Regions from separate parts of the Micromonospora sp. M71_S20 genome, predicted to be linked through region 2. Evidence: riboswitches for the same ligand, from Rfam matches in the RefSeq annotation. Region 2 holds a riboswitch; each other region holds the start of a gene.

Region 1 (7,048 bases), on a different contig from region 2:
GCCCTCCTCGCCCTGGACCGCACCTCGCAGGGCCCGCCCCCGGCGGCCGCCGCCTGGCTGGCCGGCACCCGCTGCCCGGACGGCGGCTACCCGGCGCTGCCCGCGCAACCGGTCTGCACCTCCGACGTGGACGCCACCGCGCTCGCGGTGCAGGCGCTGCGGGTCGCCGACCGCCCGACCGACGCCGCCGCCGGGCTGAGCTGGCTGCTGTCCGTGCAGCGCGCCGACGGCGGTTTCGCCAACGCCGCCGGCACCCCGAACGCCAACAGCACCGGCCTCGCCGCGCAGGCTCTGCACGACGGTCACCGACCGCTGGCCTGGGCACGGGCGCGGGTGTTCCTCGCCGGGCTCCAGGTCGGCTGCGCCGGGGCACCGGCCGACCGGGGCGCGGTCGACTTCGACGGCGGCACCTTCGACCCGGGCACCGCCGCCCGGGCCACCGGCCAGGCCGTCCTCGGCCTGACCGGCGCCGGGTACGCCCGGCTGTCCGCGGCCGGCGCCACCCCGGGCACGCCAATCCCCGCCTGCCCGTGACCCGTTCCGTCGCTCACCCGATTCCAGGAGGAACCGTGTTCCGTCACCGATCCACCGTGCGCGCCCGGCTCGCCGGCCTGCTGGCCGCCGCCGTCGCTGCCGTCGCCCTCACCGCCGTCGAACCCGCCCCACGGGCCGCGCAGGCCGCCGCCTGCACCGGCACCTCCGGCGTCACCGTCGTGGTGGACTTCGCCGCGCTCGGTGGCGGCGTCCAGGTCGCCTGCGCCCCGGGCGATCCGGCCACCGGGGTGGCCGCCCTCCAGGGCGCCGGCTTCACGGTGACCGGCACCCAGCGCTGGGGGCTGGCATTCGTCTGCCGGATCAACGGCAAGCCGACCGTCGCGACCGATCCGTGTGTCAACACCCCGCCCGTCACGGCGTACTGGTCGTACTGGCACGCCTCCAGCGGCGGCGCCTGGTCCTACAGCACGTCCGGCGCGAGCAGCTACAACCCGGCCCCGGGCACCGTCGAGGGCTGGTCGTTCGGCGCGGGCGCCCCGCCGAGCATCGCCGCGCCCTGACCGGAGCCGCACCCGCCGTGACCGCGGTGCCGCACCGGGTGTCGGCCACCGCCCCTGGCGTCGCGAGACGTGCGGGCGGTACGGTGTCGGCACCCGGTGCACACCGGGTCCACAACTGCATACGTCCCGTGTGGGGGGAAGCCGGTTCGAAGCCGGCGCTGACCCGCAACCGTGAGCGAGGCTTCGGCCTCGCGAGCCGGAATGCCTCGCCCGGGACGAGCGGCTTCCACTGTCGAGGTTCACAGGGTGAAGTCCGGGCCACCGAGGCCCGCTCCACCCCCGCTCATCGCATCACGCGAGCGGGGTGTCGCTGTCCCCGGGTGCTTTCCGGAGCTTCCACCGACCGCTCCGCGAAAGGCACCCCTCATGTCCCGGTCCCGCTCCCGGCGCCTCGGTGTCGGCGTGCTTGCCGCCACGGCGGCGACGACCGCCGCGCTCACCGCCGTACCCCTGACCGTCGTGGCCGCACCCGCCCCGGCCCACGCCGCCGCCGCGCGCGACGCGGCTTCGTGGCTGGCCGGCGAGTTCGCCGACGGGGTGCTGCCCGGCCCGTTCGGCGGCCCGGACTGGGGTCTGACCGTCGACGGAGTCCTCGCCCTGTCCGCGACCGGGGTGGACGCGCCGGTCCGTCAGGCCGCGACGGCGCAGGTGGCGGCGCACGTGCGGTCCTACAACAGCTACGACGACTGGGGCATCCCGGGCTTCACCGACGGCGGGGCGACCGCGAAGCTGCTGTACGCCGCCTCCGCCGCCGGAGCTGACCCCACCGACTTCGGCGGCTTCGACCTGCGGACGGAGACCCTGTCGCTGGTCGCCGGAGCGGACGCGGGGCACCAGCGGGGGCGGATCACCAGCCGCACCACCGCCGACAGCGGCCCGGACGCCAGCAACACCTTCGACCAGTCCTTCGCGGTGCTGGGCCTGGCTCGCAGCGGTGACGTGCCGCAGGACACCGTCGACTTCCTCGTCCGGCAGCAGTGCGCGGCCGGTGGGTTCCGGCTCTACCCCGACACCGCCGCCGGCCCGTCCCCGTCCTGTTACGAGCAGGCCGGCGCCACCCTCGACGTCGACTCGACCGCGATGGCCGTGCAGGCGCTGCTCGCCGCCGCTGCCGACGGCGCCACCGGTGCGACCGAAGCTGCCGGCAAGGCCGCGGACTGGCTGGTGGACCAGCAGCACGCCGACGGGTCGTTCGGCGGTTCCGGCCCGACCACCGGCGCGAACTCCAACAGCACCGGCCTCGCCGGACAGGCCCTCGCCGCCGCCGGCCGCGACGCCGAGGCCGCGCGGGCCGCGGGCGCGTTGGCCGCGCTACAGCTCACCGCGGCAGACGGTGGCGCGGCCGCCGCCGACGCGGGCGCCATCGCCTACAACACCGAGAGCCTGGCAACGGCCGTCGAGTCCGGGATCATGGACCGGGACCAATGGCGCCGGGCCACCCCACAGGCCCTGCTCGGTCTCGTCCAGGTGCCGCTGGGGCGCATCGGCCTCGACCCGCCGCCGTCGTCCCCCGGGCCGACCCCGACCGGCACGGCCTCGCCCACGCCTACCGCCTCCCCGACGGCCACCACCTCCCCCACGCCCACCGGATCACCGACGCCCACCGTGACGGCCAGCCCGACGCCGAGCCCGTCCGCGACCACCGGGCCGCCGACGCCGTCCGCCACGGCATCGGCGACCGCCGCCCCGAGTGCGACCCCGACCACCCCCGGCCTGGGCGGGCTGCCGACGACCGGCGCGGCGGTCACCAGCTACGTGCTGATCGCGTTCCTGCTGGTCGGGGGCGGGGTGCTGCTCCTCGTGCTCAGCCGTCGGCGGGCGGCATGACCGTCCGGGCCGCCCGCGCCGGTCTGGTCGTCGCCCTCACCGCCGCCGGCACGATGGCCGGACCGGGCACCCCCGCGAGCGCCGCCGGCTCGGCCGGCTACTGCCCGGACGCCTCCGGTGTCACTGTGGTGGTCGACTTCAACGAACTCGGCGGCGGAACCGTGGTGCGGTGCGCGCAGGGCGAGCAGTCCACCGGTCTGGCGGCGCTCAAGAACGCCGGCTTCCAGATCACCGGCACGCTGCGCTGGGGCGAGGGGTTCGTCTGCCGGATCGAGGGCAAGCCGTCGACGGCGTCCGAGAAGTGCGTCGACACGCCGCCCGCCAGCGCCTACTGGTCGTACTGGCACGCGGCCAGCGGCGGCAGCTGGACGTACAGCGACAAGGGTGTGCTCAACCGCAGGCCGCCGGCCGGCAGCTTCGAGGGCTGGTCGTTCTCCCTGAACCGCGATGCCAGCGACGCGCCCCGACCGGGCGCGGCGCCGAGGCGGCCCGCGCCCTCGCCCCCGCCGCCACCGGCACCGCCCACCCAGGGCGGTGGCCCGGTCGCCCCGCCGCCCGCAGGAGGCGGCGGACCGGTCGCGCCACCCCCTGCCACCGCCGGCCGCCCCGGTGCGGCCGGACCGGTGCCGGGATCCTCCGGGCCCGCGCCGCTGCCCACCGGTACGCCGACGGCCAGTGGCCCGGGCCCGACACCGAGCGCGGGAGCCGCGACACCACCTGCGAGCGGTGCCGTCGGCTCACCGTCGGGCAGCTCCGTCGACCAGCCGGTGGTGACCGAGGTCGCCGCCTCCCGTGCCGCTCGCGGTGTTCCGCTGGGCACGGCGGCCGGCGTGCTGCTGCTGGTCGTGCTCGGCGTGGGCGGCCTGCTGGCCGCACGGCGGCGGCGGGCCGTCGAGCCGGATGACTGACCGGAGGCTTCACCAGGCGGAGATGTCCGGAGGGGCCGACCGGGGACGGTCGATGGGCCGGGTGGCGCGACTGCCGCGGGCGCTGCACCCCGGGGCGTGGTGGCTGTGGGCGCTCGGCCTGGCCACCGCGGCCAGCCACACCACCAATCCGTTGCCGCTGGGCCTGCTCGTCGCCGTCGCCGCGCTGGTGGTCGTCCGGCGGCGGGGCGATGCGCCGTGGGCGCTGGCGTTCCGGATGTACCTGGTGCTCGGCGCGGTGATCGTGGCCATGCGGGTGGTGTTCCGGATCGTGTTCGGCGGCGGGCAGGGCGAGCACGTGCTCATCCGGCTCCCCGAAATCCCCCTGCCCGCGTGGGCGGCGGGGATCCGCCTGTTCGGGCCGGTCGCCGTCGAGCAGCTCCTCGGCGGGTTCTACGACGGGCTGCGGCTGGCCACGATGCTGGTCTGCCTGGGCGCGGCGAACGCCCTGGCCAACCCGAAGCGGCTGCTCAAAGCCGTGCCCGGGGCCCTGTACGCGGTGGGCACGGCCGTGGTGGTGGCGCTGTCGGTCGCCCCGCAACTGGTGGAGAGCATGCTGCGGGTCCGTCGGGCGCGGCGGCTGCGGGGTGCCTCCGGCCGGGGAGTACGGGCGTTGCGGGGCATCGCGCTGCCGGTGCTGGCCGACGCGCTGGACCGGTCTCTGGCCCTGGCCGCGGCGATGGACTCCCGGGGCTACGGCCGCACCCCGGCGGTGCCGGCCGGGCAGCGCGCCGTCACCGGTGCGCTGGTGCTCGGCGGGCTGGTCGGCGTCTGCGCCGGCACGTACGGGCTGCTCGACGCCACCAGACCCGGTTACCTGGGCCTGCCGATGCTCGTCGTCGGCCTGTCGACCGCCGTGACCGGCATGTTGCTGGCCGGCCGTCGGGTGCGGCGCAGCCGCTACCGGCCGGACCACTGGCGGGGCGCGGAACTGCTCGTGGCCGGCTGCGGGCTGGGCGCCGCCGCGCTGACGGTACTGGCCGGTTCGGTCGATCCGGAGCTGTTGTATCCGCCGGTCAGCCCGCTCACCTGGCCCGAGCTGACACCGCTGGTGCTGCTCGCCGTCGTGGTCGCGGCGGCACCGGCCTGGTTGGCGCCGCCGCCCGCGCTCGCCCGACCGGCCGCCGCGCGGAACGCCGGCGCGTCGCCTGCGCCACATGCTCCCGTCGGCGCCGCACCGGCGGGTGCAGCGAGTCACCCGACCTCGTCGTCCCACGCGCAGGGAGGCCCTTCGTGATCGACTTCGACCGGGTGACCGTCCGTTACGCCGAAAGCGTCCGCCCGACCCTGCGGGACGTGACGCTCCACATCGGTGAGGGCGAGCTCTGCCTCGTCGTCGGCCGTACGGGAACGGGCAAGTCCACGCTGCTGCGGGCGATCAACGGGCTGGTGCCGCACTTCACCGGCGGCACCCTGTACGGCAGCGTGACGGTGGACGGCCGGGACACCCGCCGTCATCCGCCGCGTGACCTCGCCGACGTCGTCGGCGTCGTCGGGCAGGACCCGCTGTCCGGGTTCGTCACCGACACCGTCGAGGAGGAACTCGCCTACGGGATGGAGCAGCTCGCCCTGCCGGCGACGGTGATGCGCAAGCGCGTCGAGGAGACCCTCGACCTGCTCGGCATCGCCGAGCTTCGCGACCGGCCGCTGCGGACACTGTCCGGCGGGCAGCAGCAGCGCGTCGCCATCGGGGCGGTACTCACCGCCCACCCGAAGGTGCTGGTGCTCGACGAGCCCACCTCCGCGCTGGACCCCACCGCGGCCGAGGACGTGCTCGCCGTGGTGACCCGGCTGGTGCACGACCTCGGCGTGACGGTGGTGCTGGCCGAGCACCGGTTGGAACGGGTCGTGCAGTACGCCGACCGGCTGCTGCACCTGCCCGGTGACGGTCGGGTGGTGGACGGGGAGCCGGCCGCCGTGCTCGACGGTGTCGACATCGCACCGCCGCTGGTCGAGTTGGGCCGTCTCGCGGGTTGGACGCCGTTGCCGCTGTCGGTACGCGACGCCCGCCGGCGGGCGGCCGCCCTGCGCCACCGGCTCGCCGACGCGGCGGTACCGGCCGACGCGGCGGTCCCGGAGGTGTCCCCCGTGCTGACGGCGCGCAAGGTCGTCGTGCGCTATCCGGGGACGGTCGCCGTGGCAGGCGTCGACGTCGACCTGGCTCCGGGGCGGATCGTGGCGTTGATGGGGCGTAACGGCTCCGGCAAGTCCAGCCTGCTCTGGGCATTGCAGGGCAGCGGCCCCCGCCACGGCGGCACCGTCGCGGTGGTCGGCGCGCGGGGCACCGTCGACCCGAAGGCCCTGCCGGCGGGCCGGGCCCGGCGTCATGTCGGGTTGGTCCCGCAGACCCCCGGCGATCTGCTGTACCTGGAGACGGTGCAGGCCGAGTCCGACCAGGCCGACCGGGAGACCGGGGCACCCGCCGGCACCTGTCGGTCGATGCTCGACCAGCTCACCCCGGGGATACCCGCGGACCGGCACCCCCGTGACCTGTCCGAGGGGCAGCGGCTCGCGCTCGCGCTCGCCGTCCAGCTCACCGCCGCCCCGCCGGTGGTCCTGCTCGACGAACCGACCCGCGGCCTGGACTACCGCGCCAAGCGGCAGTTCACCGCTGTCGTCCGACAGCTGGCCGGCGCCGGCCGGGCGGTGATGATCGCGACGCACGACGTCGAGCTCGTCGCGGCCCTCGCCGACCGGGTCGTGGTGATGGCCGAGGGAGAGGTCGTCGCCGACGGCACCACGGCGGAGGTCATGCTCGCCTCGCCGGCGTTCGCCCCGCAGGTGGCCAAGGTTCTCGCTCCCGCGCCGTGGCTGACCGTGGAGCAGGTCGCGGTCGCGCTGGCCACGACCGGGGAGCCGGGGTGAGCGTGCTGCGGGTCGCCCCGCGCACCGCTGTCGTGCTGGTGCTGGCCTCCGCCGCCGCACTGGCGACCTTCACCTGGCCGTTCTTCGTCCCCGCTGATCCCGAGAGCACCGCCCGCACCGGCGAGGCGCCGCTGGTGTTCCTCGTGGTGCTGCCGGTGCTCGTGGCCCTGGTGCTGGCCGAACTCAGCTCCGGCGGCATCGACAGCAAGGCGTTGGCGATGCTCGGGGTGCTCGCGGCCGTCAACGCCGCGCTGCGCCCGCTCGGCGCCGGCACCGCAGGCATCGAGACGGTGTTCTTCCTCCTCGTCCTCGCCGGCCGGGTGTTCGGGCCCGGGTTCGGCTTCCTGCTCGGCTCGACGTCGCTGTTCACCTCCG
Region 2 (7,048 bases):
TCCCGCACGTGCTGCCCCGGTTGGCGCTGGCCACCACGCTGATGGTGCCGCACGCCGTCTGGCACGAGACCGCGCTGTCCTTCCTCGGCCTCGGCCTGCCCCCGCACCTGGCCTCGATCGGGAACATGATCAACGACGGGCAGCGGTCCCTGCTCACCGGCGCCTGGTGGGCCAGCATCGTGCCCGGCCTGCTCCTCGTCGTCGTCACGCTGGCCCTGGCGGCCCTCACGGGCCGGTGGCGCGACCGCCTCGACCCGCGCGTACGAGCGGAGCTGAACCTGTGACCACCACCCGCGAGCCCGCCCCCGCCGACACCATCGCCCCGACCGGCACCGGCGAGACGGCCGGCAGCGCCGGCACGGGTGGCCCCGCCGCCGACGGTCGGCCCGGCCTGCTGGAGGTCGACGGGCTGACCGTCCGCTTCCAGCTCCGCGACGCCGTAGTGCAGGCCGTCACCGACCTGCACCTGACCGTCCACCCGGGCGAGCTCCTGGCGGTGGTTGGGGAGTCCGGCTGCGGCAAGTCGGTGCTCGCGCACGCCCTGCTCCGCCTGCTCCCCGGCAACGCCACCGTCACGGGTCACGCCCGCCTGCGCCCGCCCACCGGGGCGCAGGTCGACCTGGTCGGCTCCTCCGAGCGCCACCTAGCCCGCGCCGTGCGCGGCCGCGCGGTCGGGCTGGTGCCGCAGAGCCCCGCCACCGCCCTGACCCCCGTACGGACGGGCCGGCGGCTGCTGGAGGAGACCCTGCGCGCCCACGGGCACACCCGGCGCGAGGCGCCCGCGGCGGCCGAGCGGGTCGCCGCCGAGGTGGGCCTCGACCCCGCCGACCTCGACCGCTACCCGCACGAGCTCTCCGGCGGCATGGCCCAGCGCCTGGCCACCGCCCTCGCCCTCGCCCCCGACCCGCCGCTGCTGCTCGCCGACGAGCCCACCACGGGCCTGGACCGGCCTCTGGTCGACCACACCCTCGACCTGCTGCGCCGCCGCTGCGACGCCGGCGGCGCCGTCCTGCTCATCACCCACGACCTGGCCGCCGCCCGCCGGGTCGCCGACACGGTCGCCGTCATGTACGCCAGCCGGATCGTGGAACGGCGGCCGACGGCCGAGTTGTTCGCGGCGCCCGCCCACCCGTACACCGCCGGTTTGCTCGACGCCCTGCCCGAGCGGGCCTTCCGGCCCGTTCCCGGCCATCCGCCGATGCTCACCGACCTGCCTCCGGGCTGCGCCTTCGCCCCGCGCTGCGACCGCGCCACCGACGTCTGCCGCACCCCGCCCGCGCCGGCGGGTGGACCGGGCAGAGTCGCCTGCCACCACCCGCTGACCCTCGGAGCGCCGGCATGACCAGCACCGCCGGGAGCGCCGGCATGACCAGCACCGCCCTCGCGGCCCACGAGGTCGCGGTCTCCTACGGCGGCCGGCGCGTCCTCGACGGCGTCGACCTGCGCGTCGCGCCCGGCGAGACGGTCGGCCTGCGCGGGCCCTCGGGCAGCGGCAAGTCCACCCTCGCCAGGGTGCTGGCCCTGCTGCACGCCCCCGAGGCCGGCCACGTCACCCTCGACGGCCACCGGGTGGCGGGCGCCCGGCACCGGGTGCCCGCCGCCGTCCGTACCCGCGTCGCGATCCTGTTCCAGAGCCCCCGCGCCGCCACCGACCCCCGGCTGGGCCTCGCCGACATCATCGCCGAGCCGCTGCGCGCCACCGGCACGCCCGAGGAGCCGGCGCGGGCCCGGGCGGCGGAGCTGGCCGACCTCGTCGGCCTCACGCCCGACCTGCTCGCCCGCCGCCCGCACGCGGTCAGCGACGGGCAGCTGCAACGCGCCTGCCTCGCCCGCGCGCTCGTGCACCGGCCCGACTACCTGCTCTGCGACGAGGCCACCGCCATGCTCGACGCCTCCACCCAGGCGCACCTCGCGGCCGTCATCACCGACTACCAGCGGCAGCACGCCGCCGGGGTCCTGCTCATCACCCACGACCCGGCGCTGATGGCCCGCTGGGCCACCCGGGTGGTCGACCTGCCGACCGCTGCGCAGCCCTGACCGGCGCACCCTCCGGACAGCCTTCGGTGGACAGTCCCTGACGGTGTTCGTCACGTGACTTTCGGGGCGGTCGGCGGCTAGGGTGACGCTGCCGTGGTGCTCGGGAAGCCGGTGGAAGACCGGTGCGGCCCTCGCCACTGTGATCGGGAAGTTCGCGGCCCTCGTCGTACGAGGTCACTGGGCGTAATCCGCCTGGGAAGGCCGGCCACGGACGCACCTCCCGTCAGCCAGGAGACCGGCCACGGCACTGCGATGACCCGTCCACGAGGTGTTGGAAGGCGGTCCCGATGCGCGTGCGCGCTGTGCGGTCCACCCTGTCCCGGCGCGTTGCCGCGCCACTGTCCGTCCTTGTCGTCCTGCTCGCCGGCTGCGCCACGGACGACCCGGCCACGACGCCCCGGCCGTCCGCAGCCCCGGTCGCGCTGACCAACTGCGGTACGCCGGTAACCGTCGCCGCCCCGCCCGAGCGGGCGGTGACCCTGAACCAGCCCGCCACGGAGATCATGCTGGCGCTCGGCCTCGCCGACCGCATGGCCGGCACGGCGTACCTGGACGACGCGATCCTGCCGGAGCACGCCGCCGCGTACGCCGCCGTGCCGGTGCTGTCAAACAGGTACCCGGCGAAGGAGAAGCTGCTGGAGGCGGCGCCGGACTTCGTCTACGCCTCGTTCCACAGCGCCTTCGGCGACGAGGGCGTCGGCGACCGCGCCGCGCTCGCGGGGCTCGGCATCGGCACGTACCTGTCGCCCGCCGGGTGCCCGAAGCAGCACCGGCCGGCGAAGCTGACCGTCGAGGACGTGTTCGCCGAGATCCGTGAGGTGGCGGCCGTCTTCGGGGTGCCGGAGCGGGCCGAGAAGCTCATCGCCGACCAGCGGGCCCGGATCGCCACGGCCGCCGCCCGGATCGGCGGCGCGCGGGACGTGTCCGTGCTCTGGTGGGACGCCGGCACCGACGCCCCGAGCGTGGGCGCCTGCTGCGGCAGCCCCAACATGATCATGTCGGCGGTCGGGGTGGGCAACGTGTTCGGCGACCTCACCGGCGGCTGGGCCGACACCAGCTGGGAGGCGGTCGTGGACCGCGACCCCGGCGTGATCGTGCTGGTCGACGCGGGCTGGGACGCGGCCGCCGCGAAGCGGGCCTTCCTGACCCGCCACCCCGGCCTGAAGGAGCTGCCGGCGGTGGCCCGGCAACGGTTCGTCGTCATCCCGTTCTCCTCGACCTCCGCCGGGGTGCGCGTCGTGCTCGGCGTCGAGGCGCTCGCCACGGGCGTGGCGCAGCTCCCCGCCGGGGCGGACCGCTGACCGCCGTGGCCCGCCGCACCGACCCCGGACCAGCTCGCCGCACCGCCCCCGACCCGACCCGCCGCGCCGGCCCCGGGTCCGCCGACCGCGTCGCCCCCGCCGGCGCCCGCACGGCCAGCCCGCTCGGCCTGGTGGTGCTGCTGGTCGCCCTGCTGGCCGGGCTGGTCGTGTCGATCGGGGTGGCCGTCACCGTCGGGCCGGCCGACATTCCCGTGTCGACGGTCTGGTCGGTCGTGGCCGACCGGCTGGGACTCCCGCACGCCGAGGTGCCGCCGCTGCGCGAGCACATCGTCTGGCGGCTGCGCCTGCCCCGGGTGCTCGGGGCCGCCGCCGTGGGAGGCGGGCTGGCGGCCGTCGGCGCGGTGATGCAGACCGTCACCCGCAACCCGCTGGCGGACCCGTACCTGCTCGGGGTCTCCTCGGGGGCGTCGCTCGGCGCGGTCGCGGTCCTCGTCCTGGGCTTCGGCGGCGGGGTCGCCGCGCTCACCGGGGGCGCCTTCGCCGGGGCGCTGGCCGCGTTCGCGGTCGTGGCCGCGGTGGCCGGCCGGCGGGCGGCACTGGCCCCCACCAGGGTGGTGCTGGCCGGCGTGGCCGTCGCGCAGCTCTGCGGGGCGGCGACCTCGTTCGTCATCATCTGGGTCGCCGACCCGCACGCCACTCAGAGCATCACGTTCTGGCTCTCCGGCTCGTTGGCCCGCGTCGACTGGGCCGCCCTGGCCTGGGCCGCGCCGGTCCTGGCCGCCGTGCTCGCCCTGGTGGCGGCGTACGCCCGCACGCTCAACGCCTTCGCCTTCGGCGAGGACGCCGCGGCGACCCTCGGCGTCCCCGTCACCCGGGTCCGGTGGCTGCTGCTGGTCGCCACCGCGCTGCTCACCGCGGCGCTGGTCGCCGTCAGCGGCGCGGTGGGTTTCGTCGGGCTGATCCTGCCGCACGCCGCCCGGTTCCTCACCGGGGCGGACCACCGGCGCCTGCTGCCCGTCGTCGTCCTCGCCGGGGCGATCTTCCTGGTCTGGGTGGACACCGCCGCGCGGACCCTCTTCGCGCCCCGGGAGCTGCCGGTCGGCGTGCTGACGGCGCTGCTCGGGGTGCCCGCCTTCGTGGTGCTGCTGCACCGCCGGAAGGTGCGTGGCTGATGCTCACCGTCACCGGCGTGTCCTGGTCCGTCGCGGCCCGGCGGATCCTCGACGACGTCACCTGCGCGGTGCCGGCGGGCAGCCTCGTCGGGCTGCTCGGCCCCAACGGCTGCGGCAAGACCACCCTGCTGCGGATCGTCGCCCGGCTCGCCGCGCCGGACGCCGGGTTGGTCACGGTCGGCGGCGACGACGTCGCCGCCCTGCCCCGGGTCACGCTGGCCCGCCGGACGGCGCTGCTCGCCCAGCACGCCGACACGGACCTGGACCTCACCGTCGGCGAGGTGGTGCTGCTCGGCCGTACGCCCCACCGCGGCTCGCGCTGGTCCGACAGCGGCGCCGACCGCGCCGCGGCGGCGGACGCGCTGACCCGGGTGGACCTGGACGGGTACGCCGGGCGCCGCTGGCACACCCTCTCCGGCGGCGAGCGGCAGCGGGTGCAGCTGGCCCGCGCCCTGGCCCAGCAACCGCAGCTGCTGTTGCTCGACGAGCCCACCAACCACCTCGACATCGGCCACCAGCTGCACCTGCTGCACCTGGTGCGCCGCTCCGGGGTCACCACCCTGGCCGCGCTGCACGACCTCAACCTGGCCGCCATGTTCTGCGACGCGGTGGTCGTCCTGGCCGCCGGGCGGGTCGTCGCCGCCGGTACGCCCGCCGAGGTCCTCACCCCCGGGCTGCTCGCCGACGTCTACGGGGTGCGGGCCGACGTCGCGACGCACCCGGGCACCGGACGGCCCGCCATCACCTACCACCCGCCGGCGCCATGACCGGCGCCGCGTGAGGCACCCTCAGTCGGGCCCCGCGCGCCGGACCCGACCGTCGCCGGGGGCGGCGGAACCATCAGGGGTGGTGGGATCGGCGCGGCCGGCGGCGGCCAGGAAGGAGTTGTAGCGGGCCAGGTCGTCCGGCTCGCCGGTGGCCTCGGCGCGGGCGGCGGCCCGGTCGAGGCGGGCCTGTTCCCGCCGGTCGGCGCGGATCCACTGGCGGACCAGCACGACCAGGACGACCGCGGCGGGGATCTCCCCGAACGCCCAGGCGATGCCCGCGCCCAGCCGCTGGTCCTCCATCAGCGACGACGCCCAGTCCGGGTGGACGGCGACGTACCAGTCCGGGGCGATGAGGCTGGTGGTCTGCATCAGCACGAGGCCGAAGAAGCCGTGCGCCATCATCGACGCGAGGTGGATGATCACCAGGAGGGGGTGGGCGAGCCTCGGCCGACCCGGGTCGACCCCGATGAGCACCCAGAACAGCAGGTACCCGGCGACCACGAAGTGCGTGAGCATGGCCAGGTGCCCGAGGTGGGAACGCATCAGCGTGCCGAGCAGGTCGCTGAGGTAGAGACCGAAGAGGCTGCCGGCGTAGATGCCCAGCGCGACCAGGGGGTGGGTGAGCAGCCTCGCGGGCCGGCTGTGCAGCGCCAGCAGCAGCCACTCCCGGGCCCCACGGACCTGCGGGTCGGTGGGGCGGCGCAGGGCGCGCAGCGCGAGGGTGACCGGGGCGCCGCCGACGAGCAGGATCGGCACCAGCATCGACAGCACCATGTGCTGCACCATGTGGGCGCTGAACAGCACGTACGCGTAGCGGGCCACGCCCAGGTTGGTGACGGCGGCCAGCAGCAGCAGACCGGCCGACCAGCTCGCGGTCCGGGCCAGCGGCCAGCGGTGCCCGGCCCGGTGCAGCCGCCACACCCCGGCCAGGTAACCGCCGATGCCGAGGACGGTGAGGGTCAGGAAGAACATGTCCGGCAGCGGCTGGCCCACCAGGCGTTCCGGGGTCGGCGCGGCGGGCATCGGGAAGCCGAGCAGCTCGGTGATCGGGTCGGCGTCGAGCGGATCCTGCGCCACCGGGGTGGGGCTGCGGGACAGCGCCACGGCCAGCCCGACGGTGGCGGCGAAAACGACCACCTCGCCGGCGGCCAGCCGGGCGAACGCGCCGCGCCGGCCCGCGCGCAGGGCCGGCAGGGTCCGCGACCGGTGCACGGCGCCCAGGGTGCCCAGGACCGCCAGGGCGACGAGCTTGCCGAGGACCAGCCAGCCGTACCGGGACTGCCAGAGCTGGGACACGTCGCCGAGGCGTACGGCCGCGTTGGCCGTTCCGCTCACCGCGACGGCCACGAAGCAGCCCAGGGCGAGGCGGCCGTACCGGTCGGCGGCGTCGGCCAGTTGCCGGCTGCGGCGGACCATCAGCAAGGCCACCAGCCCGCCGACCCAGAGGGCGGCGGCCAGCACGTGCAGGGCGAGGCTGGACACCGCGATCTGGTGGTTGCCGGCCCCGGCGGCGTGCCCGGTGAACGCCGGCGGCAGCACCCCGACCAGCGCGATCAACGCCGTCGCGGCGGCGAGCCCGCGTGAGACGCCCACCCGGGCCAGCACCGCCACCGCCAGCGCCAGCCCCGCCTGGAGCAGCAGTGCCCGCCCCTGCGAGATCGAGGAGGCGAAGCTGACCACGGTGGGGACGCCGAGTTCGTCCACCGGGACGCCGAGCAGGTCCGAGACCGTCAGCACGATCAGCGTCACCGCGGCCGCCGCCCAGCCCGCCGCCGCCGCGCCCGCGCGGCGCAGCAGCAGCCAGCCGTAC
Region 3 (7,048 bases), 340 kb from region 2:
CTGGACCGCTACCGGAGCCGGGGATGACCGCCGTGGCCGGCCGGCACGACCAGGGCCGGGTGAGCATCTTCCTCGCGGTGGCGATGGTCGGCGTCCTCTCCGTCATCGGCCTGGCCTTCGACGGCGCGGGCCAGCTGCGCACGTTGCAGCGGGCCGACAACCTCGCGGCCGAGGCCGCCCGCGCCGGCGGCCAGGCCATCGACCGGGCCACCGCCATCGAGGGCGGGCCGACCCGGATCAACCGTCCCCAGGCCCGCCGGGCCGTCGCCGACTACCTCGCCGCCGCCGGCGCCGCCGGCCACACCGTCAGCTTCCCGGTCGTCGACGGGGAGACCCGGGTCCGGGTACGCGTCACCGTCACGCACCGCAGATCCATGCTCGGCCTGTTCGGCTTCGACGAGACCGTCACCGTCTCCGGCGAGGCGACCGCGCGGCCGCTCACCGGGGCACCGTAGGAAGGGAAGGCAGCCATGGCCGCATCGGGGCGTTCCGCCGTACGGCGGACCGGACGCATCCTGACCGGGTTCGGCGCGCTCGTCGTGCTCTGCGCGGTGCTGGTCGGCGCGCCGGTGGCGCTGCTCGCCCTCGCCGGCAACCCGTTGCCCGATCACCTGCCCACCGTCGCGGAGATCGGCTCGACGCTGACCAGCCGCGACGACGGGCGGCTCTTCCTGCGGGCGCTGGCGCTGGCCGGCTGGTTCGGCTGGGCCACGTTCGCCCTCTCCGTCCTGGTCGAACTCTGCGCGCAGGCGCTGCGCCGACCCGCGCCCCGGCTGCCGGGAATGAGTCGCCAGCAGCGGGCCGCCGCCGCGCTGGTCGGTTCGGTCGCGCTGATCCTCGCGGCCAGCCCGGCGGCGAGCGCGGCGACGGCGGTCGCCGGCCCGTACGCCCTGCCGTCGGCAGCGGCCGCGACCGCGCAGCCGACTGTCGCGGAGGCCGCCTGGCCGGGTCCGGCCGCGCGCACCTGGTCCGCCTCGGCCGCCCAGGTCGCCCGGCCCGCCTCGGCCGCTCCGGTCACTCGGCCGCTGTCGGCCGCCCTGCCTGCTCAGCCCCCGACGACTGTCCCGGTTGCACGGCCGGCATCGGCCGCCTCGGCCGCGCCGGCCGACCTGTCCGCTCCTGCCGACTCGGACGACGGCGTGGCGGTCTACCGGGTGGCCCGGGGCGACCACCTGGGCGCCGTCGCCCAGCGCTACCTGGACGAGTTCGCCGACTACCGGGAGTTGGCCGAGCTGAACCGGCTCGGCGACCCCGACCGGATCCACCCCGGCCAGTTGCTGAAGCTGCCCGGGGACGCCGAGGACCGGGGGGCCCGCCGGCACGCCACCGGCCGCCTCGTCGCGCGCCCGACCCCGCCCGCTCCCACCCGGCCGGCCCCGCAGCCGGCGCCGGGGAAGGTCGCTCCCGAGCGGGCGACGCCGCCCCCGCCGGCCGCCGAGGCCCCGGTGCCGCCCCCGGCGGAGAGGGACGCCGGTCAGGCCCCGACGGTGACGGTGGGAGCCGCCCGGGCCGGCGAACCCGATCGGGTGAACAGGCCCCTCGCGGTCTCCGCCGTCCTGGCGGTGGCGAGCATCGTCGGCGCGCAGATCGGCGCGGTCCTGGGCCTACGCCGCCGACCGGGCCACGTACCGGCCGGCGCCGCCCGGACCACGGCCGCCGCCCGCCGTGGCACCGCCGCGCGCGACACCACCACGACCAGGCGCGGCCCGGGTCGCCGGGACGTCGGCACCACCCCGCGCGGCAGCGCGACCACGGCCGACCGGGACGGTACGGACGCCGGCACCCACGACTCCGCACACCCGACCGGTCACGGCTCCGCGTACGCCAGCGGCATCGTTCACGCGGGCAGGACCGCCCCCGGCACGGCCACCGGCGTCGGCACCTACGACGGCGGGCTGACCGCCGGCGCCCGCGACGACGATCTGACCGGCCACGGCCGAACCCACCCGGGTTCGTCCCGCGACACACCAATCGGCCGCCACCGCCGCCCCTGACCCATCCACCCTGCTCACACCCGCCGACGCCCTACCACCCACCCCACCCCACCCCGCCCAACCGAAACCGCTTCGCTCGGGCGACCACCGATACCGCTCGGGTGATCAAGAGGTTTGGTCACGGCAGGCAGATCGAACTCGCCCCAAACCTCTTGATCGACATCGGAGGCCGAGGCCGGAGAGCACGGGACCGGGCGGGCCGAGCCGGGCGGGCCGAGCCGGATAGGGGCATGGCCCAGCCGGACAGCACGGCAGCCGGGCCGGGAGGGCGCAGGGTGCCGGTCAGGGGAGGCGGGTCTCCAGGACGCCGTTGACGACGCGGGTCGGCAGGACCTGCTGGTCGTTGCCGGACGGGCCGTGTACGACCTCGCCGCCGTTGAGACGGAACGCGCTGCCGTGCCACGGGCAGACCACGCACGCGTGCCCGTCGATCTCGCGCACCTCGCCCTCGCCCAGCGGGCCGCTCTGGTGCGGGCAGCGCTCCAGCATCACGGTGACCTCGTCGCCGTGCCGGTAGAGGATCACCGAGACGTCGTCGACCTCCCGGGTGATCAGCTTGCGCTCCGGCAGGGCGGCCATGTCCGCGATCGAGTGCCAGCCGTCGCTCATCCGGTGCAGCTCGGAGATGCTCTGGTTGACCTGCGCGCCCTGCTTGTACGCCAGGTGCCCGCCGAGGTACGCCCCCATGCTGGCGGCGCCGAGCCCGAGGAAGCCGAGCGTACGGCCGAGGTTGTGCCGGCCGGTCATCCGCGCGGCCACCGAGCCGGCGTAGAACGCCAGGCCGACGCTGTTGGACGCGGCGTGCACCAGGCCGACCCGGCGCTGGTCGCGGGCGAGTGCCGCCCAGTCGTTGAGGCCGGCGACCGCGGCCGGGAGGGCGCTGACGGTGCCCACCGTGCACAGGGTGGTGGCGGCCCGGCGCTGTCCCGGCATGAGGTCCAGCACCGCCGTGCTGATCCACGCGCCGACCGGCACCTGCACCATCGCCGGGTGCAGCGGATGGCCCAGCCACACGCCGTGCAGCAGGTCGCGGACCCGCTGCGGTCGGAGGGTGGCCTGGACGGCGCGCTGCAACCGGTCGCCGACCCGGTCCAGGCCGGATGCCTGTTCGATCTTCGTCAAGAGTGCTCGCACCCGTACCGACTTCCCGGCAGGAGCCGGCGCAAACCGGTCGGCGGTGACGGATCCGCAGCCGTACGTGATCGGGCCCCCGCAGACCCGTAACGGGACGCCCCACCGAGGTCAGCTCTCCCGTGCCGCCCAGCGGTCGTGGTGGATCGCGTCGGCCAGCGGGCGCTTCTGCCGCCAGCCGTGCCGGGCCAGGTCGGGTACGGGCTCGAAGTGGGTGACCGGCCCGAGGCAGAGCCACGCCACCGGCCGGATCCCGTCGGGGATGCCGAGCAGCTCGGCGAGCCAGGGCTCCCGGTAGAACGACACCCAGCCCACCCCGAGCCCCTCGGCGGTCGCGGCGAGCCAGAGGTTCTGGATGGCGAGGCAGGTCGAGTAGAGCCCGGTGTCGGCGATGGCGTGCCGGCCGAGCACGGCGGGGCCGCCCCGGGACTGGTCGTGGGTGACCACCACCGACAGCGTCGACTCCAGGACGCCGTCGATCTTGATGCGGGCGAACCGCTCGGCCGCCTCCCCGTCGAGCGTCGCGGCGAACGTGTCCCGCTCGGTGCGGACGTGCTCGTGGAACCGGCGGCGCAGCTCCGGGTCGCGCACCAGGACGAAGTCCCAGGGCTGCGAGTAGCCGACGCTCGGCGCGGCGTGCGCCGCCGCCAGCACCCGGTCCAGCGTCTCCTCGGGCACCGGCGCCCCGGTGAACTGGGCGCGTACGTCCCGGCGGCGGTGGATGACGTCGTACAGATCCAAGGCAGGCTCCCGCTGCGCTCGGCCCACGCCACGCCGGACGCGGGCACCGGACGCGAGGCCGGTCTTCGGACTCCCGGATCGACGCCTGGCCGTCCGCCTTCCCGGCCCGGGCGGGCCAGTGGCTGCGCGTACGCGTGGACGGTGGCTCCCCGGTCACCGCGGCGGGCCCGTGCCGGATTCGCACCGGCTTCCCGATTCTCCCCGCTCGCGCGGGGCACCTCACATGATCGTGCCATCGGGATGCTAGCGCCGCCCGGCCCGTCCCGGTCCGGCGGGCGGCGCGGTGCACCCGCAGCGGTGGAAATCCGGTCGCGGGCCGCCCGCCGCGGTACCACTGTGGTCCGGGTGTACGCACTCTCCTCCCGCCCGCTGCCGGCCGGTCGACCGGCGACCCGACTGACTCTCGCGCTGGGACAGCCCCGGGCCGTGCCGCCCCCGCTGCTGATGCTGCTGGGCATGCTCTCCACCCAGGTCGGGGCGGCCGTCGCCAAGCAACTCTTCGGCAGCACCAGCGCCGGCGGTACGACCACGTTGCGGCTCGGCTTCGCCGCGCTCATCCTGCTGGTCCTGGTCCGGCCGGGGCTGCGCCTGGGCTGGCGCACCGCCGGTCTGGTCGGGGCGTTCGGGCTGGCCCTCGCGGTGATGAACCTCGCCTTCTACGCGGCCCTGGAACGGGTGCCGCTGGGGGTCGCGGTCACCATCGGCTTCGCCGGGCCGCTGCTGGTGTCGCTCGGCGGCAGCCGCCGGCTCGGCGACGTGGCGTGGGCGGCGCTGGCCGGCGGGGGCGTGCTGCTGATCAGCGGGCTCGGCGGGACGGGGGTGGACCGGGTGGGGCTGCTGTGCTGCGTGGCCGTCGCGGTCGGCTGGGCCGGCTACGTGCTGCTCGGCAAGGCGGTCAGCGCCCGGGTGCCGGGCAGCCGGGGCCTCGCGCTGGGGATGGCGGTAGCCGCGCTGGCCGTGCTGCCCTTCGGGGTCGCCGGCAGCGGTACGGCGCTGCTCGACCCGTGGACCCTCGCGCTGGGGGCGGCGGTGGCGCTGCTGTCGTCGGTGCTGCCGTACTCGGCGGAGATGGCGGCGCTGCGCCGGATGCCGGCCCGGGTCTTCGCGGTGCTGCTCAGCCTGGAGCCGGCGATCGGGGCGCTGGTCGGGCTGGTCCTGCTCGGCGAGCTGCTGGCCTGGCCGCAGGCGGTCGGCGTGGCCTGCGTGGTCGGCGCCGCGCTGGGCGCCACCCTGGTCCGCCCGGGCCGGTCCGCCCCGCACTGACGCCTGGCGCCGCCGGCACCGCCGGGGGCATGCTGTCGCAATGGGGGTACGCGTCGAACGCGCCGCGGCGGTGACCACGGTGATCCTGGATTGCCCGGAGGCCCGCAACGCGGTCGACGGGCCGACCGCCCGGGCGCTGGCCGACGCGTTCCGCGCCTTCGAGGCCGACCCCGGCGCCTCCGTGGCCGTGCTCTGGGGGGCCGGCGGCACGTTCTGCGCCGGCGCCGACCTGAAGGCCATCGGCACCCCGAGCGGCAACCGCGTCGAAGCGCAGGGGGACGGCCCGATGGGCCCGACCCGGATGACGCTCAGCAAGCCGGTGATCGCCGCGATCTCCGGTCACGCGGTGGCCGGCGGGTTGGAGTTGGCGCTCTGGTGCGACCTGCGGGTGGCCGAGTCCGACGCGGTGCTCGGGGTGTTCTGCCGCCGCTGGGGAGTGCCGCTGATCGACGGGGGCACGGTCCGGCTGCCCCGGCTGATCGGCGAGAGCCGGGCGATGGACCTGATCCTCACCGGCCGGCCGGTGCCGGCCGAGGAGGCGTACGCCATCGGGCTGGTGAACCGGCTGGTCGCGCCGGGCGAGTCCCGGTCGGCGGCCGAGCGGCTGGCCGCCGAGATCGCCCGGCACCCGCAGACCTGCCTGCGCAACGACCGGGCGGCGCTGCTCGCCGGCGCCGGCCTGCCGGAACCGGCGGCGCTGGAGGTGGAGCTGGCGTACGGGATGGAGTCGCTGGCCGCCGACGCGGCGGCCGGCGCGGCCCGGTTCGCCGCCGGCGCCGGCCGGCACGGCGCCCCGGCCCACTGACCGGGCGGAGGCCCGACCAGCGCGCCGCCCCGACCGACGGGCGGGCGGGAGGCCCGACGGGCCGGGCGGTACGGCCACCGGATGTCCGGTGACCGCACCGCCCGAAAGATCGGCCGCCGCTCGGGCGACCGGGGTGGGTCAGTTGCGGTTGATGGTGAACGTCGAGGTGGTGTTCTGGATGTCCACCGCGTTGTTGCTCAGGCGAAGGTTGTTGAAGGTGACCGACCCGACGGCCGGGCCCTGCCCCGACTCCGGCATCGGGTTGGCCCAGATGCCGAAGCCGGACTTCGCGTCGTAGGCGTCACCGCTCTTGCGGGCGCCGCTGATGGAGACGTTGGTGAAGACCGTGTCGGTGATCGGGAACTGCGGCTGCCCACCGACGTAGTTGGTCTGGAACATGATGCCGCTGTAGGTCGGGTCGACGATGTCGACGTCGCTGACCCGGATGCCCTGGAACACCTTCGAGGCGGAGAAGACCCAGATCGCCGGGAAGGTCTGCGCGCCCCAGAAGTGCCCGCCGGCCCGCACGATCGAGATGTTCTCGAACCGCGTGGGCGGGCTGGCGCCGAAGCCGTTCATCGGGTAGCCGAAGTCGAGCGAGCTGATGGTGATGCCGGAGTAGACCAGCGTGTCCGCGATGTAGATGTTGCGGAACGTGTTGCCGTAGCCGCCGTAGACGGCCACACCGGCGGCCCGCCAGGTCAGGGTCGAGGTCAGGTTCTCGTAGATGTTGTCCTTCATGTCCGCGCCGCCCGCGTCGATCGCCGAGAACAGCGCGAAGCTGTCGTCACCGGTGGCCCGGGCGTCGTTGTTGCTGACCAGGTTGTTGGTGCTCCCGTTGGTCATGTTGATGCCGTCGGCGAACATGTTCCGGATCCGGGAGTTCTTGATCGTCATGTGGTCGGTGTTCGCGCCCCAGTAGAGGCACACCATGTGCTCGTTCCAGATGTTGTCGATCACGATGTTCGACACGTTCGAGAAGTCGAACACCTTGCCCGGCCCGTCGATCCGCGACGTGTAGTTGCCGAAGTAGGCGAAGTTCGCGAAGGACGATCCGGCCGCCGAGTTCTCGGCCCGGAAACCGATGTCGGTGTTGTCCTGGCCGGACGGCGCG
Region 4 (7,048 bases), 2.7 Mb from region 2:
CATGCCGACGACCAGCCGGCGGGCCAGGGCCTCGATCAGGTCGACCGCGTCGGCGGCGGTCACGCCCGGTCCCTCCACGGTCTCGGTCAGCGCCTCGGGCACGGTGAGCCGCTCCCCGGGGGCGGCGAGCAGGGCCTGCTCGTCCAGCCCGTACGCGCCGGCCAGCGCCTGCCGCAGGCCGGGCAGCGCGCGGGCGCCGCCCCAGACCTGCGGGGCACGCAGCACGGCGAGCACGAGGTTGACCCGGGCCTCGCCGGTGGGCGCGGCGGCGAGGATGTGCAGGCCGTCGCGGATCTGCACGTCCTTGACCTCGCACAGGTAGCCGTCGAGGTGCAGCACGAAGTCGTCGAAGTCGTCGGCGTCGGGCATCCGCTCGGCGTGCAGGTCGTGGTGCAGCTCGGCGGCGCGTACCAGCTCCCAGATCTGGGCCCGCAGGGTCGGCACCTTGGCCGGGTCGAGGGCCTGCACGGTGGCGTACTCGTCGAGCAGCTGCTCCAGCTTCGCCAGGTCCCCGTACGTCTCGGCGCGGGCCATCGGCGGCACCAGGTGGTCGACGACGACGGCGTGCGCGCGCCGCTTGGCCTGCGTGCCCTCGCCGGGGTCGTTGACGATGAACGGGTAGACCAGCGGCAGGTCGCCGAGGACGGCGTCCGGGGCGCAGTCGGCGGCCAGCCCGAGGCCCTTGCCGGGCAGCCACTCCAGGGTGCCGTGCTTGCCCAGGTGCACCACGGCGTCCGCGCCGAACCCGCCGTCGGCGACGGGCGCGGCCAGCCAGCGGTACGCGGCCAGGTAGTGGTGGCTGGGCGGCAGGTCCGGGTCGTGGTAGATGGCGATCGGGTTCTCCCCGAAACCGCGCGGCGGCTGGATCAGCAGCACCACGTTGCCGAAGCGCAGCCCGGCGAGCACGATGTCGCCGCCGTCGGTGTAGAGCCCGCCGGGCGGCTCGCCCCAGTGGGCGAGCATCCGTTCCCGCAGCTCCGCCGGCACCTGCGCGAACCACCGCCGGTACGTCTCCCCCGGCACCCGCGCCTCGGCGGCGCCGAGCTGTTGCGGGGTGAGCCACTCGACGTCGTGGCCGCCGGCGGCGATGAGGGCGTGGATGAGCGCGTCGCCGTCGTCGGGCACCGGGGCGTCGCCGAGGTGGTAGCCGGCGTCGGCCAGGGCGGCGAGCAGCCGCACCGCCGAGGCGGGGGTGTCCAGGCCGACGGCGTTGCCGACCCGGGAGTGCTTCGTCGGATACGAGCTGAGCACGACCGCGAGCCGCTTGTCGGCCTGGGGCACGTGCCGCAGCCGGGCGTGCCGCACGGCGATGCCGGCCACCCGGGCGGCCCGCTCCGGGTCGGCCGCGTAGGTGGAGAGCCCGTCGGCGTCGATCTTCTTGAACGAGAACGGCACGGTGACGATCCGGCCGTCGAACTCGGGGATCGCCACCTGCATCGCGGCGTCCAGCGGGGACAGCCCGGCGTCGCTGGCGGCCCACTGCTCGCGGGTGCTGGTCAGGCAGAGCGCCTGGATCACCGGCACGTCCAGGGCGGCGAGCGCGCCCACGTCCCAGGCGTCCTCGTCCCCTCCGCCGGAGGCGTCGGCGGCGACCGTGCCGCCGGCGGCGAGCACGGTGACCAGCAGGGCGTCGCAGCGGGCGAAGAGCCCGAGCGGCCCCGCGCCGGCGGTGAGTCCGCGCAGCGAGCCGCAGTAGATGGGCAGCGGGTCGCCGCCGGCCGCGTCGACCGCGTCGGCGAGGACGTCGACGAACCCGGTGTTCCCGGCGAGGGCGTGCGCCCGGTAGAAGACGATCCCGACCGTCGGCCGGTCCGGCCGCGTGGGCCGCTCGCCGTGGATGCCGTACGTCGGGGTGGGCGCGGGCGGAGCGAAGCCCTCGCCGGTGAGCAGCACCGTGTCGGAGAGGAACCGGGCGAGCTGGGCGAGGTTCTCCGGCCCGCCCTCGACCAGGTAGGCCAGCGCCTGGGTGGCCACCCCGGAGGCCACGGTGGAGGCCGCCATCAGCTCCGCGTCCGGCACGTTCTCGCCGCCGAGCACGACCGTCGGCACGCCGGAGGCCAGCACCGCCGCGAGCCCGTCCGGCCACGCCTGCCGGCCGCCGAGCAGGCGTACGACGGCGAGGTCGACGCCGTCGAGCAGCGCCGGCACGGCGTCGGCGGCGACCCGGGCGGGGTTGGCGAGCCGGTAGTCGGCGTCGCTGGCGCGGGCGGCGAGCAGGTCGGTGTCGGCGGTGGACAGCAGCAGGATGCGCACGGACAGCTCCGGAGAGTGACGCCCGGGTCGACGCGGGGACGACCGGGCGATGCGGGGATGGGCGCGGTTCAGCGGGTACGACGGGCCGGCGGCCGGCTCACCGGCGGGCCGGCGGGGTCGGGCGGCGCGGTGCGGGCGTCAGCGGTAGGTGGCGAGGGCGCGCCCGGGCACGGCGGCGAGCCGGCCGGTCACGGTGCGGGCACCACCGAATGCCGGGCGACCGACGGCGGGCGCGGTGCGGGCCGGCGGGTGCGCGGCGGCCCGGCGGCTGACCGGCGGGGCAGCGTTGCAGCCGCCCGCGGGAGAGCCGCCGCCAGCGGGGCCGCTGGCACGACCGGGCACGATGCGACGATGATCGTCGATGGGGGAGACGCGGTGCGTCATCGGGTCCTCCTCGGGTGTCCACGCCCTGGAATCGCTCCGACGGCCGAAGTATCCTGGCTCCCGGATCGACGCTCTCCCCCGGCCTTCCAACCGCGCACGCACGGCCGTGACTCACGAGGGGGGATCGCTCCCCGGTGACAGTGGCGGGACCGCGCCGGAATCGCACCGGCTTCCTTCACTGCCGTCAGGCCGCGAATGCTGCCACACCCCGGGCCGCCGGTCAACGCCGCCCCACCCCGGCTCACGGCACCTCGTGTCGATCGACGGGGAGCGATCATTACGCCCTTTCAGGCACGCCTTTCGCATTGTCGTCGACCGATGTAAGGTCTGAGCCGCCGAATACCGTGACGGTGGCCCCGGAACGCGCACGGGCCGAGCGTCCCGGCACCCGCGCGCACCCCGGCGCCCGCGTGCCGTTCCGCTTCCCCAGCAGGCAGGCTGCGGCGCGCGGGAAGCGTCCTCGTCTGCCCGACGTGGTGACGGGGACCTCGACCACGGTCGACGTCGGCTCACCGGCCGGCGAGCCCCGATTCGTAGCCCGCGATCACCAGCTGCGCCCGGTCGCGGGCGGCCAGCTTCGTCAGCAACCGGCCGATGTGCGTCTTCACGGTGCCCCGGCTGAGGTGCAGGTGCCGCTCGATCTCGGCGTTGGACATCCCACGGGTGATCAACGTCAACACCTCCCGTTCCCGCCGGGTCACCCCGTCGAGCCGTCCGGACACCCGCCGGGCGGCCGGCAGTCGGGTGAACTCGGCGATGAGCCGCCGGGTGACGCTCGGGGCCAGCAGCGCCTCGCCGGCGGCGACCACCCGGATCGCGTCGAGCAGCCGCACGGGTGGCGTGTCCTTGAGCAGGAAACCGCTCGCCCCGGCACGCAACGCCCGGTACACGTACTCGTCGAGGTCGAACGTGGTGAGGATGAGCACCCGCGGCGCGTCCCGGAGCGCGGTGACCTGCTCGGTGGCGGCGATACCGTCCAGTTCGGGCATCCGGATGTCCATCAGGACCACGTCGGGCGCGTACGCCCGTGCGAGTTCCACGGCGGCGCGCCCGGTGCCGGCCTCCGCCACCACGGTCATCCCGGGGGTGGCGTCGACCAGCAGGCGGAGGGCCCCGCGCAGCAGCGCCTCGTCGTCGGCCAGGAGCACGCGTACCGGCTCACTCATCGTCGGACACCCCCACGGTGAACGGCAACCGGGCACGGACGGCGAACCCGCCGCCGGGCGCGGGGCCGGCCTCCAGGCTGCCGCCGTGCATCGCCGCCCGTTCGCGCATCCCCCGCAGGCCGTGGCCGGGCGGCCCCACGGCACGCCCCGCCGTCCGGTCGCGACGACGGCGACGGTCAGCACCCCGGGCCCGATCGCGACGGCGATCCGGCAGCGGGTCGGGCCCGCGTGGCGCAGCACGTTGGTGAGCGCCTCCTGCACGATCCGGTACGCCGAGGCCTGCACGGCCGCCGGCACCCGCGACAGGTCGGGCGCCACCTCCAGGTCGACGGCGACGCCGGCGAGGCGGACGTCCGCCATCAGCCGGTCGAGTTCGGCGAAGCTCGGCGCGGTGTCGACCGGATCGCGCAGCGCGCCGAGCACGACCCGGACGTCGTCGAGGGCCGCCCGGCTGACCCGCTCGATCGCGGCCAGGGCGTCCCGGCCCTGGCCGGGATGGCTGTCGGCGAGGTGGTTGGCGACCGCCGCCCGCATCGCGATCACGCTCAGGCTGTGCCCGACCACGTCGTGGATGTCCCGGGCGATGCGCAACCGCTCCTCGGCCACCGCCCGGTCGGCACGCAGCTCGGCGAGCTGGGCGGCGTGCTGCCGGCGGGCGCGTACCGCCCGGCCGAGCGCCCACGAGCCGGCGATCACGGTCGCGGCGTAGAGCAGGACCGGCACCGGCGTGGCCGCGAACGACTCCTCCCCCGGCCGGATCGGGACCACCGGCAGCCCGGGTACCGCCGTGGCCGACACGCCCCCTGCCGTGACGCCCGCGAGCGCCCCGACGAGCGCCGCCCCGGCCCGCCGGGTGGGGGCGCACAGGGCGGGCGGGTAGAGCGCGAGCGCCACCGCGAACACCACGGCGTCGCCGGCGACCCCGACCGCGACCGCCACGGCCCCGGCCACCACCACGACGGTGAGCACCGGCAATGGCCAGCGCCGGCGGAGGGCGAGGGGGAGCCCGAACAGCACGGCCAGTCCTCCGGCGAGCACCGGGGCGGCGGGCGTCCGGAACACCGCGAGGGGTACGAGGGCCACTGCCGCCAGCGCGTCGAACGCCACCAGCCGCCGCGGCCCGAGCCGCTCCATGGTGACCACCCGGCCACCGTATCCGCCCGACGACCGCCGGGCGTCGGACCAGGGTCCGATGCCGGTCCGGACCGCGCTCCGATGTGCGCGGGCGGTCGGCCGGCCCAGAATCCCGGCATGACCGTCCGATTCCTCGCCGCGGTCGCCGCCGTGGCGCTCGCCGCGTCGCCGGCTCCGGCGCCCGCCGCCGGATCTCCGGCCCGTGTCGACGCCCCTGCCGTCGACGCCCTCGTCCGGGAGTACCGCGAGGCGACCGGGCTGCCCGGTGTCGCGGTGGCCGTCACCCGGGGAACCGACGTGCTGCACGCCGCCGGCTACGGCCACACCCCTGCCGGCGCCCCGGTCACCGCGTACACCCCCATGGCCGTGGCGTCGGTGAGCAAGTCGTTCACCGCCCTGGCGGTGATGCAGCTGGTGGAGGCCGGCCGGGTGGAACTCGACGGCCCGGTCCGGCGGCACCTGCCCGAGTTCACGATGGCCGATCCCCGCGCGGCCACGATCACCGTACGGCAGCTGCTGGACTGGAGCAGACCTCCGGTATGTCGGACAGGACGTTTCCCGCGTTCAGCCGGCGGCAGCCGGGCTCGTTGCGGGAGGCCGTGGCGGGGATGCGCACCGCGCGGCTGGCCGCCGCCCCCGGCACGCGGTGGGAGTACCACAACCCGAACTTCCAGGTGGCCGCGCGCCTGGTGGAGGTCGTCAGCGGCCGCACGTTCGACGACTACCTACGGACTTACGTCTTCGGTCCGCTCGGCATGGCCGACAGCCGCACCATCGACGTGGCCGCCGAGCTGCCGGCGAGCGCGCGCGGTCACCTGATGATCCTCGGCGCGGCCGTCGCCCTGCCGGAGCCGCCGGCCTTCGGCAACGGTTCCGGCGGGGTGCTCAGCTCCGCGCGCGACATGGCGGCGTGGCTGGTCGCGCAGGGCAACCGGGGTCGCGGCCCGGACGGCACGTCGATCGTCTCCCCTCCGGGCCTCGCCACGCTGCACCGCCCGTCGGCCGTCTCGGGCTCCTACGCCCTCGGCTGGTCCGTCGGAAGGACCGCCTCGGGGGCGCCGACGATCGGACACGGCGGCGACCTGTTCACCTCGACGGCGTACCAGGCGCTGCTGCCCGCATCCGGCCACGGTGTGGCGGTCATGGCGAACACCGGCCTGTCCCACGGCCACGCCTCAGCCCTCGCCGAGCGGCTCATCGCGCTGATCGAGGGAACGCCGCCACCCCCGGCGGGTACGCCGCTCGTGGTCGTCGACGCGGTGCTGCTGGTGCTCGCCGTCGCCACGGCGGCGCTCGCGGGTCGGGCCGTGCTCCGCTCGCGCCGCTGGGCGGCCGGCCGGGTGGTACGCCCGTGGACGCTGGTGAGGCTGCTCCCGCTGCTCGCGCCCCTGCTGCTGCTCGCCTCGATCCACCGGGTGGTCGGCGCGCTCTACCGGGGCCGCGACGTCGCCTGGGTCCAGGTGGCGTACCTCTATCCGACGTTCATGGTGCTGCTCGCCACCGCGACGCTGGGGTCCGCCGCCGTGCTCGTGGCGCGGCTCTTCCGACTCGGGCGACGCGAGCGCGCCTGACGACGGGCGTACCGGTCAGCGGGCGTGGCGCTCCGGGTGGGCCCGGTTCCACGCCCGCATCCGCTCCGGGTAGCCGGTGCGGGCGGCCTCGTACAGCGGCACCGCGTGCTTGCGGGCGATGGACCCGGCGGCACGCGGCGAGCCGGTGCGCCGGCGGATCCACTCGCCGTCGTGGGCGATGGCGACCACGGTGGTGTCCGTCGCGGTGGTCTCCGGTTCCAGGTAGAACTCCACGCCCTGGCGGCTGGTCACGAACGCCTCCAGCGCGGCCAGGTCCTCCCGGGTCGCCTCCCGGTCGAGCTTCGTCGGGGTCGGGTCGGCGGCCCGCGACCGCCGGTTGAACCAGCCCATGTCCCGCTCCTCTCCTCCGGGTCCTCCCAGTGCAGCACCCAAACCTGCGAGGCGGCTGCGAGCGGGGTGTGAGTGCCCTGCCAGGCGACCTCAGCGGGCCGGCGGGCGGGTGGCCGGCACCAGGGCGAGGGTGGGCAGCAGCAGCAGCGGCACCACGAGCAGGGCGTGCAGCGTGCCGACCCGGTCGCC

Evidence for each region. Region 2 has a riboswitch for cobalamin ahead of DER29_RS08955 (ABC transporter substrate-binding protein). Riboswitches for the same ligand answer to the same signal wherever they lie in the genome.
Region 1: linked by a shared signal. The riboswitch ahead of DER29_RS30880 (prenyltransferase/squalene oxidase repeat-containing protein) and the one ahead of DER29_RS08955 (ABC transporter substrate-binding protein) in region 2 are both predicted to bind cobalamin.
Region 3: linked by a shared signal. The riboswitch ahead of bluB (5,6-dimethylbenzimidazole synthase) and the one ahead of DER29_RS08955 (ABC transporter substrate-binding protein) in region 2 are both predicted to bind cobalamin.
Region 4: linked by a shared signal. The riboswitch ahead of DER29_RS20290 (hypothetical protein) and the one ahead of DER29_RS08955 (ABC transporter substrate-binding protein) in region 2 are both predicted to bind cobalamin.

Annotation. Positions count from the first base shown of each region.
Region 1 covers NZ_RCCV01000004.1:391,537-398,584, reverse strand. Annotated here, with positions in the region: gene DER29_RS30890 (prenyltransferase/squalene oxidase repeat-containing protein) at 1-534, shown strand, start outside; gene DER29_RS30885 (hypothetical protein) at 570-1,055, shown strand; cobalamin riboswitch at 1,144-1,284, shown strand; gene DER29_RS30880 (prenyltransferase/squalene oxidase repeat-containing protein) at 1,422-2,882, shown strand; gene DER29_RS30875 (hypothetical protein) at 2,879-3,790, shown strand; gene DER29_RS30870 (energy-coupling factor transporter transmembrane protein EcfT) at 3,783-5,045, shown strand; gene DER29_RS30865 (ABC transporter ATP-binding protein) at 5,042-6,673, shown strand; gene DER29_RS30860 (ECF transporter S component) at 6,670-7,048, shown strand, end outside.
Region 2 covers NZ_RCCV01000001.1:1,997,378-2,004,425, reverse strand. Annotated here, with positions in the region: gene DER29_RS08970 (ABC transporter permease) at 1-284, shown strand, start outside; gene DER29_RS08965 (ABC transporter ATP-binding protein) at 281-1,342, shown strand; gene DER29_RS08960 (ABC transporter ATP-binding protein) at 1,339-2,037, shown strand; cobalamin riboswitch at 2,115-2,296, shown strand; gene DER29_RS08955 (ABC transporter substrate-binding protein) at 2,325-3,338, shown strand; gene DER29_RS08950 (iron ABC transporter permease) at 3,344-4,471, shown strand; gene DER29_RS08945 (ABC transporter ATP-binding protein) at 4,471-5,238, shown strand; gene DER29_RS08940 (bifunctional copper resistance protein CopD/cytochrome c oxidase assembly protein) at 5,260-7,048, opposite strand, start outside.
Region 3 covers NZ_RCCV01000001.1:2,335,791-2,342,838, forward strand. Annotated here, with positions in the region: gene DER29_RS10575 (TadE/TadG family type IV pilus assembly protein) at 1-27, shown strand, start outside; gene DER29_RS10580 (pilus assembly protein TadG-related protein) at 24-455, shown strand; partial or broken gene DER29_RS10585 (LysM peptidoglycan-binding domain-containing protein) at 471-1,646, shown strand; gene DER29_RS10590 (Rieske 2Fe-2S domain-containing protein) at 2,277-3,128, opposite strand; gene bluB (5,6-dimethylbenzimidazole synthase) at 3,237-3,866, opposite strand; cobalamin riboswitch at 3,905-4,103, opposite strand; gene DER29_RS10600 (DMT family transporter) at 4,212-5,129, shown strand; gene DER29_RS10605 (crotonase/enoyl-CoA hydratase family protein) at 5,170-5,934, shown strand; gene DER29_RS10610 (discoidin domain-containing protein) at 6,073-7,048, opposite strand, start outside.
Region 4 covers NZ_RCCV01000001.1:4,721,171-4,728,218, forward strand. Annotated here, with positions in the region: gene cobN (cobaltochelatase subunit CobN) at 1-2,253, opposite strand, end outside; gene DER29_RS20290 (hypothetical protein) at 2,392-2,637, opposite strand; cobalamin riboswitch at 2,684-2,813, opposite strand; gene DER29_RS35480 (response regulator transcription factor) at 3,147-3,803, opposite strand; partial or broken gene DER29_RS35485 (sensor histidine kinase) at 4,215-4,937, opposite strand; partial or broken gene DER29_RS36335 (serine hydrolase domain-containing protein) at 5,055-5,441, shown strand; gene DER29_RS35490 (serine hydrolase domain-containing protein) at 5,459-6,508, shown strand; gene DER29_RS20305 (hypothetical protein) at 6,524-6,859, opposite strand; gene DER29_RS20310 (MFS transporter) at 6,950-7,048, opposite strand, start outside.